4 regions of the Pararhizobium sp. LjRoot235 genome follow, and region 2 is predicted to be linked to each of the others. Evidence: predicted binding sites of a transcription regulator. Region 2 holds the regulator's gene; each other region holds the start of a gene.
The links. The regulator PhoB, encoded in region 2, activates phosphate uptake and scavenging genes when phosphate is short. The targets are predictions, from matches to a motif close to TGTCATNNANCTGTCAT.
Positions count from the first base shown of each region.

Region 1: the regulator PhoB is predicted to act here: its motif matches at 1,586-1,602, upstream of ACSQ2Z_RS01860 (DUF2794 domain-containing protein).
Region 3: the regulator PhoB is predicted to act here: its motif matches at 1,433-1,449, upstream of ACSQ2Z_RS15530 (PhoX family protein).
Region 4: the regulator PhoB is predicted to act here: its motif matches at 1,235-1,251, upstream of ACSQ2Z_RS01950 (alkaline phosphatase D family protein).

Region 1 is NZ_CAXUSP020000001.1:384,715-387,782, reverse strand. Features, by position in the region: gene ACSQ2Z_RS01870 (Bax inhibitor-1/YccA family protein) at 1-463, shown strand, start outside; gene ACSQ2Z_RS01865 (N-acetyltransferase family protein) at 601-1,158, shown strand; gene ACSQ2Z_RS01860 (DUF2794 domain-containing protein) at 1,160-1,567, opposite strand; gene ACSQ2Z_RS01855 (DUF1223 domain-containing protein) at 1,961-2,680, opposite strand; gene acnA (aconitate hydratase AcnA) at 2,895-3,068, opposite strand, start outside.
Region 2 is NZ_CAXUSP020000001.1:3,979,255-3,982,322, forward strand. Features, by position in the region: gene ACSQ2Z_RS19540 (GcrA family cell cycle regulator) at 408-932, shown strand; gene phoB (phosphate regulon transcriptional regulator PhoB) at 1,000-1,683, opposite strand; gene phoU (phosphate signaling complex protein PhoU) at 1,802-2,512, opposite strand; gene pstB (phosphate ABC transporter ATP-binding protein PstB) at 2,591-3,068, opposite strand, start outside.
Region 3 is NZ_CAXUSP020000001.1:3,171,604-3,174,671, reverse strand. Features, by position in the region: gene ACSQ2Z_RS15530 (PhoX family protein) at 1-1,366, opposite strand, end outside; gene ACSQ2Z_RS15525 (DUF2339 domain-containing protein) at 1,554-3,068, shown strand, end outside.
Region 4 is NZ_CAXUSP020000001.1:401,587-404,654, reverse strand. Features, by position in the region: gene ACSQ2Z_RS01950 (alkaline phosphatase D family protein) at 1-1,127, opposite strand, end outside; gene ACSQ2Z_RS01945 (M3 family metallopeptidase) at 1,407-3,068, opposite strand, start outside.

The DNA.
Region 1 (3,068 bases), 3.6 Mb from region 2:
CATGAGCGTGTCCGCCGCGCAGACCACCTTTTGGGTCTATGCTGGCCTGATGGGTCTTTCGCTGTCGTCGATCTTCCTGATCTATACCGGCCAGAGCATCGTCCAGACGTTCTTCGTCACGGCGGCTTCGTTCGGCGGTCTATCGCTCTATGGCTACACCACCAAGCGTAGCCTGTCCGGCATGGGCTCGTTCCTGATCATGGGTGTGTTCGGCCTGATCATCGCCATGATCGTCAACATCTTCCTCGGCTCGTCCGCGCTTGATTTTGCGATCTCCGTCATCGGCGTTCTGATCTTTGCCGGCCTGACTGCCTGGGATACCCAGAAGATCAAGGAAATGTACTTTGAAGCAGACGGTGCCGAAGTCGCCGGCCGCAAGGCCATCATGGGCGCACTGACGCTTTACCTCGACTTCATCAACCTGTTCCTGTTCCTGCTGCGTTTCCTCGGAAACCGCGAATAGTCGAAACCGGCAAACAATCGAAAAAGGCGGCTTTGGCCGCCTTTTTTTGTTGCCTGGCGCCGAAGTTCTGAGCTTGCTTGATCGCACCATGTCGGTATGGCAGAGAACAAGCCGCTCCACCCAATCAGGCCTTTCCCATGTCTTTCACCCTGCGCGATGCCACCCTTGCCGACATTCCGGCCATCACCGATATTTACCGGGAATCGGTCCTCAACGGCGTTGCCTCCTATGAGATAACCCCTCCGGCCGAAGCGGAAATGGCGTTGCGGTTTTCAGCGATCGTCAGCAATCGTTATCCTTATATCACCGCGATCGCTCCCGATGGCCTCCTGCTTGGTTATGCCTATGCCTCGGCATTCCGGACACGGCCGGCCTATCGCTTCCTGGTCGAGGATTCGATCTATCTGGCGCCGGAGGCGAGGGGACAGGGCGTGGGCAAGGCTCTGCTGGCCGAACTGATCCGTCGCTGCACGGAACTCGGCTTCCGCCAGATGGTCGCCGTCATCGGCGGTGCGCATCCGGCTTCTGTGGCGGTGCACCGCGCGGCCGGCTTCGAACATGGCGGATCGATGAAGGGCACTGGCTTCAAGCACGGCCGCTGGCTCGACACGATCATCATGCAACTGCCGCTCGGTGAGGGGCTGACGACCGATCCGGAGCCCGGCGTCTATCCGGATACGCTATATCGGGGCTGAATCAGGTTTCGATCAGCTTCAGCATCTTGTCGAACACTTTCAGAACCTGCTGCAGGTCATGGCCGCGTTTCAGGATCATCCCTTGGGTGTTGACGACGCTGTACGCGCCCTGCTTTGCTGCCAGCTTGGGGTTTTTCTCGATCCGGAAGAGCGGCATTTCGCCGGAGCGCTTGAATACCGAGAAGACCGCCCTGTCGCGCAGGTGGTCCATCGCATAGTCGCGCCATTCGCCCTCGCCAACCATGCGACCGTAAACCCTGAGGATCAGGTCGAGTTCCCAGCGGTGAAAGGTGACGGGAAGCGGGTCCTGGCTGCTGCTGCGGTATTCGTGCAGTTGGACAACCACATTGGAGGTTGGCTGCCTTTCGGAACGGGTCTCGCCTTGCGGCAAATCCGGCTGATCGGTCATCGTTACCCCGGCTTTATTGTGACAGGACGGTTACAGTTTGCCTGACCTTCGCCGAAATGCAAGCCGCAAGCGGCCCAGGATTGCCAGAGACTTTTTTCTTTGTGCCGCATTTCAGCCAAAACCGTGCCCCAATTCGAAACGACACTCGCCCGCGCCGACATAGGGGAGTCCTCCCAGGTGTCCGGTCTGCCTGTCTGCTCGGGGAATGCGTTTTTCGAGCGGATGCAGTCTTGGAGTGGTTGGCCATCCAGCGTCCATCGGGCGCGGCCACTCCAAACGTCATGTTTCCTGGCAGCGTCCGTTGCCAAGAAACATGGCCGGTTCGGTCCGGTATCTTCGAACCCTCAGCCCCAGCCCCTCGATGCTGCCGGGCCGAACCATAATTCTGCAAAGTCAGTTGGCGGCGCTGTCCGCCATGACGGTCGTCGCGCCGAGGATCGCACCAGGGGTTTCATTATCCTTCATCTTCTGCAAGAGCACGGCACAGCCGCCGTTTTCACCCTCGTTGAGGACCGAGGCCGGCAGCACGAAACTGACCGGTTTGCCGTCCCACATGCCGATCGTCTGGATATCGCGCACGGAGTGCCAGTAGGAGATTCGCTTGCCGCTGTTTTCGCCCTTCTTGACGTCCACCAGGTGTTCGCGGTTGAAATAGACGACGACGACATTGGCCTTGCCATTGCCGGCGCCGACGTTGATGTCGACCTCATCCTTGCGCACCGCCGCGTTGATCGGAACGGCCAAGCCCTTGCCTTTGACGCTCATTTCCGCCAGCCGCCGGTTGATGCCATCGAGATCAGCGCCGTTGATGTGGTCACGCCCGTTGAGGATGGCCTGGGGCGTATAGACGCCGCTGCGGCCGAGCATCCGGGCATAGGCATATTGCCGGGCAGTGTTGTCCTTGGTGGCGAGCGTGTCGGCCCAGCCGAGATAGTTCCAGTAATCGACGTGATAGGAAAGTGCGACGACCTTGCCGTCGTCGATGAGTTTCTTCAGGGCCGCATCCGCCGGCGGGCAGGAGGAACAGCCCTGGCTGGTGAACAGTTCGACGACACCTGCCGGTTGGCCGGCGGCGACCGGCAGTGCCATAACGCCAAGGCCGCAGGCGAGCATGATGCGGCGAAGGTGAAGTGATCCAGGCATCGGGAGTTCCATTTCAAGGACACGGGGGAGCTGCGAAGCAATTGGAAGCCTTTTCATACGCCGCTCGTCTTTCAACAGAAAGTCACGTTGGAGTGAGCCGCGCGGCATAGCAGATCTTTAGCGCGCCAGAACGCAAAAAGGCCGGGGCTTTTGCAGCCCCGGCCCCTGTTTTCACCCGGCGTGATCAGGCGGCGAGATCGCGCAGAACGGTCTGCAGGATGCCGCCATTGTTCATGTAGGTCACCTCATCGAGCGTATCGATGCGGCAGATGAGCGGAACTTCCTTCACCGTGCCGTCGCTGTAGGTGATCTTTGCCACCCGCTTCTCGCGCGGCTGAACATTGGTGAGATTGTCGAT
Region 2 (3,068 bases):
CGGTGATTGTTTCGGTTGGCTCAGCTCGGACTGAGGTCAGCCCTTAAAAAATCAAAATGCCGCCTCGCGGCGGCAAAATCACTATCTTCATTTCGCACCGCAATGTCAACAAAAGCCGGCAATTTGCGGCAATTCACGCCGCCATCGCGACATCGATTTTTTTGACCGCACGCTCTTGCAAAAATGCCACGCATGCCAAGCAAGTTGGGGAAAACTCGAAAATCGATTCGCTCGGATTCCGGGGACTCTTGTCAGCGAGTCCCCCTACCTCTACCTTAACAACTAATTACTAGAACGCATGCGGCGGACCTAGTCACCAAAAGAGTTATCGCGTTTCAGCCTCGGAGTCCGTCCGGGGTACGGTGGAGGATTCGACCATCACCAACGCTGTGAATGGAGAAAAGACCATGAACTGGACTGACGAGCGGGTCGAGAAACTCAAGAAGTTGTGGTCAGAAGGATTGAGCGCGAGCCAGATCGCCGCGCAGCTCGGCGGCGTCAGCCGAAACGCGGTCATCGGCAAGGTGCACCGGCTTTGCCTGCCCGGCCGTGCCAAGGCTGGCGGCAGCACGGCAACCACCGCCCGCGCCAAGCGTCCGGCGACATCCGCACCGCGCGCGCCGAACTACGCTGCGCGCGTCACCAACCGCACCGTGACACGCACCACGGGCGCCACCGTCATGAAGGAAGAGGTGGAAATCGACGCCATTGAGGACCAGTACGTCGCACCGGTCAGCAACGTGGTCGTGCCGATGTCCCGCCGCCTGGCGCTGACGCAGCTTACGGACCGCACCTGCAAGTGGCCGATCGGCGACCCGATGAAGGAAGAGTTTCATTTCTGCGGCAATGACTCGCCCGATACATCGCCCTACTGCACCTTCCACGCAAAGCTGGCCTATCAGCCTTCCGGCGAACGCCGTCGGGCTCGGTGAACGCCGCAAACCACTAAACATAAAAAGGGGCCGGCCGGCCCCTTTTCCGTGTTTCACTCAAGTGCAGTCAGCTTTCCAGGGAATAGCCCGCGCCTCGCACGGTGCGGATCACATCCTGCATGTTGGAGAAGTTCAGCGCCTTGCGCAGGCGGCCGACATGGACGTCGACGGTGCGCTCGTCGACATAGATGTCGTGGCCCCAGACGCCGTCGAGCAGCTGCGAGCGCGAAAAGACGCGGCCGGGCGAGGTCATGAAGAATTCCAAGAGCCGGAACTCGGTCGGTCCGAGGCGGACCTCGCGGGTCTTGCGGTGAACGCGGTGGGTTTCGCGATCGAGCTCGATATCGCCGCATTTCAGCAGCGTCGACAGCACTTCCGGCTTCGCGCGCCGCAGCATCGCCTTCACCCGCGCCATCAGCTCCGGCGTCGAGAACGGCTTGACCACATAGTCGTCAGCGCCCGTGGCAAGGCCGCGGACCCGCTCGCTCTCTTCACCGCGTGCCGTTAGCATGATGATCGGCAGGCGCTCGGTTTCGGAGCGTTGACGAAGCCTGCGGCACAACTCGATGCCGGAGACGCCCGGCAGCATCCAGTCGAGGATCAGGAGATCCGGCAGGCGCTCCTGCAGCCGGATTTCCGCTTCGTCGCCGCGGTTGATCGTATCGACTTCAAAGCCTTCGGCCTCAAGATTGTAACGCAGGAGAACGCTCAGCGCTTCCTCGTCTTCGACAACGGCAATTCTTGGCAGCATGCGGTCTCAACTCCTTGACGCCTTGCCCTCATTGCAAGGGGCTCGTCCGGCGGCCCGAAAGCCGTCGGGCAGTCAAATGCCTAGATTTCACTTACCTATTTCCGATCCGGCGCGGCGATCAGTTGCCGATCGCGCCGACGGTATTGGCGGTATCGTCCTTCGGACGTTCCCCGGCCGGCTGGGAGCCGGTCGCCATGTAATAGATCGTTTCGGCGACATTTGTCGCATGGTCGCCGATGCGTTCGATATTCTTGGCGCAGAACAGAAGATGCGTGCACGGCGTGATGTTGCGCGGATCTTCCATCATGTAGGTCAGGAGCTCGCGAAACAGCGACGTGTAGATCGCATCGATTTCATTGTCCCGCTCACGGATGCTGTTGGCCTTTTCCGGCGACCGCGACGCATAGACATCGAGCACTTCCTTCAGCTGCATCAGCGCGAGTTCGGCCAGGTGCTCCAGCCCGCGAGCCAGCTGCCGCGGCAAGCTGGCGCTCGAAACGGCGATCACCCGCTTGGCCGTGTTCTTCCCGAGATCGCCGACACGCTCAAGATCGGCAGCAATACGGATGGAGCCCATCAGTTCGCGCAGGTCGGATGCGACCGGCTGGCGTCTTGCGATGGTGACGATCACCTTCTCGCCGATCTGGCGTTCGGCCTCATCCATGATGGCGTCGTCGGAGATGACCTTCTGGGCGAGCGCGAGGTCCGCGTTGACCAGTGCCCGCACGGATTCGGCGACCATCTGCTCGGCAAGGCCGCCCATCTCGGAGATGCGCCGGTTCAGGTATTTGAGATCTTCGTCATAGACGGAAGCAATGTGCGTGGACATGATCGTTTTTCCTTGTGTTCATGGTCCCGGTTCAAAGCGCGCCACCGCTCCCTACATCGGAAAGCGGCAAGATATGCGTCAGCCGAAGCGGCCCATGATGTAATCCTGGGTGCGCTGGTCATCCGGATTGGTGAACATCTTGTCGGTATCGTTCTCCTCGACCAGATTGCCGAGATGGAACATGGCGGTGCGTTGCGAAACGCGTGCCGCCTGCTGCATCGAGTGGGTAACGATGACGATGGTGAAGTTGGTGCGCAGTTCGTGGATCAGTTCCTCGACTTTGGCGGTCGCAATCGGGTCCAGAGCCGAGCAGGGTTCGTCCATCAGGATGACTTCCGGGCTGACGGCAACGGCGCGCGCAATACACAGACGCTGCTGCTGACCGCCGGAGAGACCAGTGCCCGGCTCATGCAGGCGATCCTTCACCTCGTTCCACAGACCTGCCTTATGCAGGCTGGTTTCGACGATCTGGTCGAATTCGGCCTTGGAGCGCGCCAGGCCATGGATCTTCGGGCCGTAGGAAACATTCTCGTAGATCGACTTCGGGAACGGGTTC
Region 3 (3,068 bases), 810 kb from region 2:
CGTCGGAGGCAAGACGCGTGTTGATCAGAACGTCGGCCTGCGAGGCAAAGCCGTTCGCTTCGGTCAGCGGACCTTCGCCATGGATGAGCGGCATCCACTCGACGGTGCCGTCGGCATCGAACTTGGCGACATAGAGGGTGCCCTCGTCGAGAATGTCCATGTTGGCGGCGCGATCGTTCGGATTGAAGGCAGCCTTGGTCACGAACTTGTAGACATAGTCGAAACGCTCGTCGTCGCCGGAATAGAGCACGACGCGACCATCCTTGTTGACGATCGATTCGCAGCCCTCATGCTTAAAGCGGCCGATCGCGGTGCGCTTCTTCGGCAGCGAATTCGGGTCCATGACGTCGACTTCGACGATCCAGCCGAAGCGGTTGGCTTCGGTCGGCTCCTTTGAAACGTCAAAACGTTCGTAGAACTTCGACCACTCATAACTGCCGCCCGGAGCACCGAGGCGCTTCAGCTGCTTGAATTCCGGATGGTCCTCGGCGATCTCGCCGCCGAAATAGCCATTGAAGTTCTCTTCCGACATCAGATACGTGCCCCATGCGGTGACGCCGCCGGCGCAGTTGTTGATCGTGCCGAAGACCTGTTTGCCGGTCGGGTCGGACGGCGTCTTCGCCCGCTCGTGACCGGCAACCGGGCCGGAAAGGTGCATTTCGGTCGTGGCGGTGATGCGGCGATTGTACTTGCCGTCGAGCACCGGCTGCCATTTGCCATCGACCTTGCGGATTTCGACGATCGTGCCGCCATGCGCGGCCATTTCGATATCGACCAGCTCTTTGGTGTATTCGCCGAGTTGGACCTTCTCGACTTCCTTGCCATCCTTCGTTTCCTTCACGATGGACGTGAACTTCGGAAACATGATTTCGGCATTGGTATATTCGTGGTTGACGACGAGCAGGCCGTGATCGGGATTGCCCTCGAGCGGAATGAAGCCGACATAGTCATTGTTGTAGCCGAACAGCTTTTCCTGCGCCGCGGCCGTCTGGTTCAGCGGATCGAAATCCGGGCTGTCGGCAAACAGCTTGTCGCCCCAGCGCAGGAGGATATCGGCGTCATAGCCTTCGGCGACGTGATGGGTTTCATCGACGCCGGCCTCGATCTCGGTGAAATCGAAACCGGACAGGCGGCCGTTGGCGCGTGCATCCTCTGCCGTCAGGATCGCGAGCGGGCTGACGGTGGTAGAGATCGCCGCCACGGCAAGCGAACCGGCCATGAACGACCGGCGCGAAAAGCGGCGGTTGATGATGTCGCCCATCGTCGGGTTGGTGGAACAGTTCTGGCCGATATCTTCGAGCGCTTCGCGCCGGTCGGTCAGCGTCTCGATTTCGGGCGCGGTTGTGGGGGCAGCAACATGATCCATCGTTCATTCTCCTCTTGGTCCGGAAACTGCGCAGAGACGCATCGAAACATGCATAGCCGCTGGACAATGACAGGTTCGCGACAATCTGGCGAAGAGATTGCTTTCTTCAACCGTGTTGGATTTTGACTGCGGGTGAAAAGCTGTATGCTCGGTGCCGCTGCGCCACACCCCGGCCGGAGGAGAAAACATGATCGAAGTCATTGCTTTCGTTGCCTTTGGCATCGCGTTGGCGGCGCTTCTCAACGGACGCAAGACAGCCGAGCGGCTGGAGACGGAGATTGCGGCACTCAAGGAAGAGTTGAAACGGATCGAGGAACTGCGGCCCGCTCTTTCAGCCGCTGCGGGGACGGAGCGCGCCGCGCAATCCGAACCGGCGGAATCCCAGCAAGCGGTTCGGACCGCAACCGTCGAGCGGAAGCGCCTCGCCGAAATCAGCAAGGGCGACGCGATCTTCGGCGGGCCGCCGCCCAGCCAGGATATCGTCGAAAAGGCCTCGCGCGGTGAGCCGGTGGCGGCGAGATCCGCACCAGCGTCCGTGATCGACGCGGTCGCACCGCGGCCGAAGGAAAGCCTGGAAAGCCGCCTCGGCGCGCGCTGGGCCGTTTGGGTCGGCGGCATCGCGCTGGCGCTTGGCGGCGTCTTCATGGTCAAATATTCGATCGACGCGGGTTTGCTCAGCCCCGCGGTGCGGCTGCTCATGGCGGCCATCTTCGGTCTCCTGCTGATGGGGATCGGGGAACTGGTCCGCCGCCGCGCCGTGCCGCTGGTCGCCGACACGTTCCAGAATGCGATGATCCCCGGCATCCTGACGGCAGCGGGCGCGGTGACCCTGTTCGGCGTCTGCTATGCCGCGCACGGCATCTACGGCTTCATCGGCCCGGCCGCTGCCTTCGCGCTGCTGGCACTGGTGTCGCTCGCGACGGTCGGCCTTTCCCTGCTGCATGGCCAGGCACTTGCCGGGCTCGGCCTTCTCGCCTCGCTCGTCACCCCGGCACTGGTGTCGTCCGAAAGCCCCAGCCCCTGGAGCCTGTTCGGCTTCCTTGCCATCGCCTGGAGCGCGACGCTACTTGCGGCCCGTATTCGCCGCTGGGCGATCGTTCCCTCGCTCGCCAATATCGGCCTTTGCCTCTGGGCGCTCGCCTATATCGCCTCGGCAACGCCGTTCGAGACGCTGCCGGTGACACTGGTCATGCTGGTGATGATCGCCGGGGTCGGGTTCATCTGGCCGGGACGCATCGCTGACGCTGCTGCCGCCGATCTGCCGGGGGCGGTGGGTGGTCAACGATCGGCGCTGCCGCGCACGTCGTGGGACCATGTGATGGCGCCACCGTTGGCCGCTATTACGGTCACGACCGGCATCTCCACGCTTTTGACCGCGCTCGCCATGATCAGCCCAATCGCTGCCGCGTCCGATTATCCGGTCGCGGTGTTCTGTGTGGTCGTTTCTGCGCTAGCGGGGCTGGGCGCTCTGCGCGGCTATGCAGTGTATCCCGCCTTGTTGGCCGCCTTTATCGCGATCGCGGGCCTCTGGAGCATCACGGCGCTGAGCGGCCTCCTGATCTTCATCGATCCAGCTTTTCCTGGGGCCATTGCAACGATTGCCGTATCCGGACGAACCGCGATGCTCGCCAGCATGGCGCTCTCCTCTGTCTTCATCGCGCTTGGAGCCCTGGCAAACCGTCTGCATCTGATCGATCATCCG
Region 4 (3,068 bases), 3.6 Mb from region 2:
TCGGAGCCGCGGCGGTGCGTAAAGTCGTCCCAGACGACAAGGCCGAGCGGCATGTCGCAGGCAATCACCTTCCAGGTGGCCTTGGAGGCTGCCAGTTCCCGCTTCAGCCAGTCCGCCTGGAGCCAGCCGAACAGATCGGCATTCGCATCGCCCTGGTTGGCGCTGCGATAGGAGCGCAGGTCGACGAAGAAGACATCGAGCAGCCGACCATAGGCTATCTTGCGGAAGATGCGACCGGGCTGGGCAGGGATGGCGCGGATCGGTGTCATTTCCTGAAAGGCGCGCATGGCGCGCGCCGCATAGACCGAAACATCTTTTTCCGGATAACGCGGATCGTCGCGAAGGTCGGTCGAGGCCGACCAGTTGTTCAGCACTTCATGGTCGTCCCACTGATAGTAGGTCGGGCAAACGGCGTTCATCGCCCGCACATGCTCGTCGAGCAGATTGTATTTCCACTGGCCGCGATATTCGTCCAGCGTGCGGGCGACCTCCCGCTTCTCGGGTGTGACGATGCGGTTCCTCCAAAGCGCCCCGTCCCTGAGCGGTATCTCGTCGGGGATCGGGTTGTCGGCATAGACCGTGTCGCCGGAATGGATGAAGAAGTCCGGTTCGTGCAGCTTCATCGTTGAATAGGTCTTCACGCCGATATCGTCGATGCCCCAGCCCTGCCCAGCCGTGTCACCGGACCACACGAAGCGGACGGAGCGCCTGTGAAGCGGTGCGGTGCGAAAGCGGCCGATAATCGGTTCGGAGACGCTGTTGCTGTCATGCAGATCGGTCGCGGTAAAACGGTAGAAGATGTCCTGGTCGGGTAGCAAGTTGTCGAGCAGACACTTTGCAGCGAAGTCGTTGTTCGGCAGGGCGTCGATCGACGGCAGCCGTACAGGCGCAGAAAAACTCCCGGTGGTCGAATATTCGACCGCAATGCGCGACGGGCGGTCGGCCCGCGTCCAGATCATGCCGGACTTGGTATCGACATCGCCAGACTGGACGCCATGGGTGAAGGAAGGCCTGCCGAAGTTTCGCGCGTAGAAAGGGGCGGCAAGAACCGATGTGGCCGCAAATCCCGCGGCCCCCGCGGAGAGCAAAAAGGAGCGACGGGTCAATGTATCCTGGGTAGTGGCCAAATCTGCCTCCGGTACCGTCTCGGGGATCCTGAGGAATCCCGAGGCGGACCTTTGGCGAAGTGCATGTCAGCTGGTTTACAGTTGGATGAATCTATTCCAACGGTTTGGTGACAGTTCTGTGACTACCACCGGAAAAAGCTGTCGGAGACTAAAGCTCTCTAGGCAGGTTATCGGGCGATCTCGCTGTTCCGGCCGATCCGAAGACGCAGCCATCCGTGTGCGGCTGCGCGAGAATCTTGTCGGTATCGCTGATAGGCTCGGGGACGAGTAGCCCAGGCTTCAAGCGTCGGAGCCAGCCAGTTCTTCCATCATCGCCAGCCCCTTCTTCCGCAGCATCGCCTCCGGGCTCGGCAGCTTGCCTCGGAACGCCTTGTAGGCATCTTCGGGGTCAATCGAGCCTCCGACGGAATAGATGTTGTCCTTGAGCCTCGTGGCCGTGTCCGGATGGAAGGCGTCGCCGGTTTCCTCAAAGGCGGCGAAGGCGTCGGCATCGAGCACCTCCGACCACATGTAGGAATAATAGCCGGCCGAATAGCCGTCTCCCGAAAAGACGTGCTGGAAGTGCGGCGTCGCATGCCGCATGACGATCGAGGCCGGCATGCCGATCCTTTCCAGCACCTCGGCCTGCACCGCCATCGGATCCGCGACGGTGCCCTGCGTATGGAACGCCATGTCCACCAGCGCTGATGAGGTGAACTCGACAGTAGCGAAGCCGGAATTGAACGTGCGGGCGGCGAGGACCTTGTCCAGCAAATCCTGCGGCATCGGCTCCCCGGTCGCCTCGTGCACCGCGTATTTCTTGAGGATCGCCGGAACCGTCAGCCAGTGTTCGTAAAGCTGCGATGGCAGTTCGACGAAATCGCGCGAGACGCTGGTGCCGGAAACGGAGGGATAAATTACGTTGGACAGCATGCCGTGCAGCGCGTGGCCGAATTCATGAAACAGCGTGCGGGCATCGTCGAGCGACAGCAATGCTGGCTTGCCATCCGCCGGCTTGGCGAAATTGCAGACATTGTAGATGATCGGCAGCTCGCCGACCGCGCCGTTCTTCAGCGGCAGCCGATGCTGCGATTGGAAGGAACTCATCCAGGCGCCGGAACGCTTCGAGGCGCGGGCGAAATAATCACCGAGGAACAGCGCGATGAGCTTGCCGTCCGCGTCGCGGATGTCGAAGACGCGGACATCCGGATGATATCCCTTGACGCCCTTCTTCTCCGTGGCGGTGATGCCGAACAGCCGCTGTGCGACGTCGAAGCAGGCGTCGATGATCTTTTCGAGCTGCAGATAGGGCTTCAGCTCGCTTTCCGAGAAATTGAACCTCTGCGCGCGCAGCTTCTCGGCGTAGTGGCGCCAGTCCCAGGGCATGACCGGGTGGTTGCGGGCTTCCGCAGCGATCAGTTCGGCAAGATCGGCCTCTTCTTCGCGCGCCCGAACCACTGCTTTCTCCCATACCTTCGTCAAAAGCCCGTTCACGGCCTGCGGCGTCTTTGCCATAGTGTCGTCCAGCTTCAGTGCGGCGTAGTTTTCGTAGCCGAGCAACTTTGCCTTCTCGGCGCGCAGTGCCAGCGTTTCGCGGATGATGCCGCGATTGTCAGTCTCGCCGCCATTGGCGCCGCGGGCGCCCCAGGCCTTGCAGGCCTGTTCGCGCAAATCGCGCTTTTCCGAGAAAGTCAGAAACGGCTCGATGATCGAGCGCGACAAAGTGACGGCATATTTGCCGTCCTCCCCGCGATCACGGGCGGCGGACGCCATCGAATCCTTCAGAAACTGCGGCAGGCCCGCCAGATCGTCTTCCTTATCCAGGATCAGCGCCCAGCTCTTCTCGTCCGAAAGCACGTTCTGGCCGAATTTCGCGCCGAGGCTTGCGAGCGTCTCGTTGATCGCCGCCAGCCGCTCCTGTTGGGGTTTCGGCAGTTTCGCGCCGGATTTGACGAAGCCCTT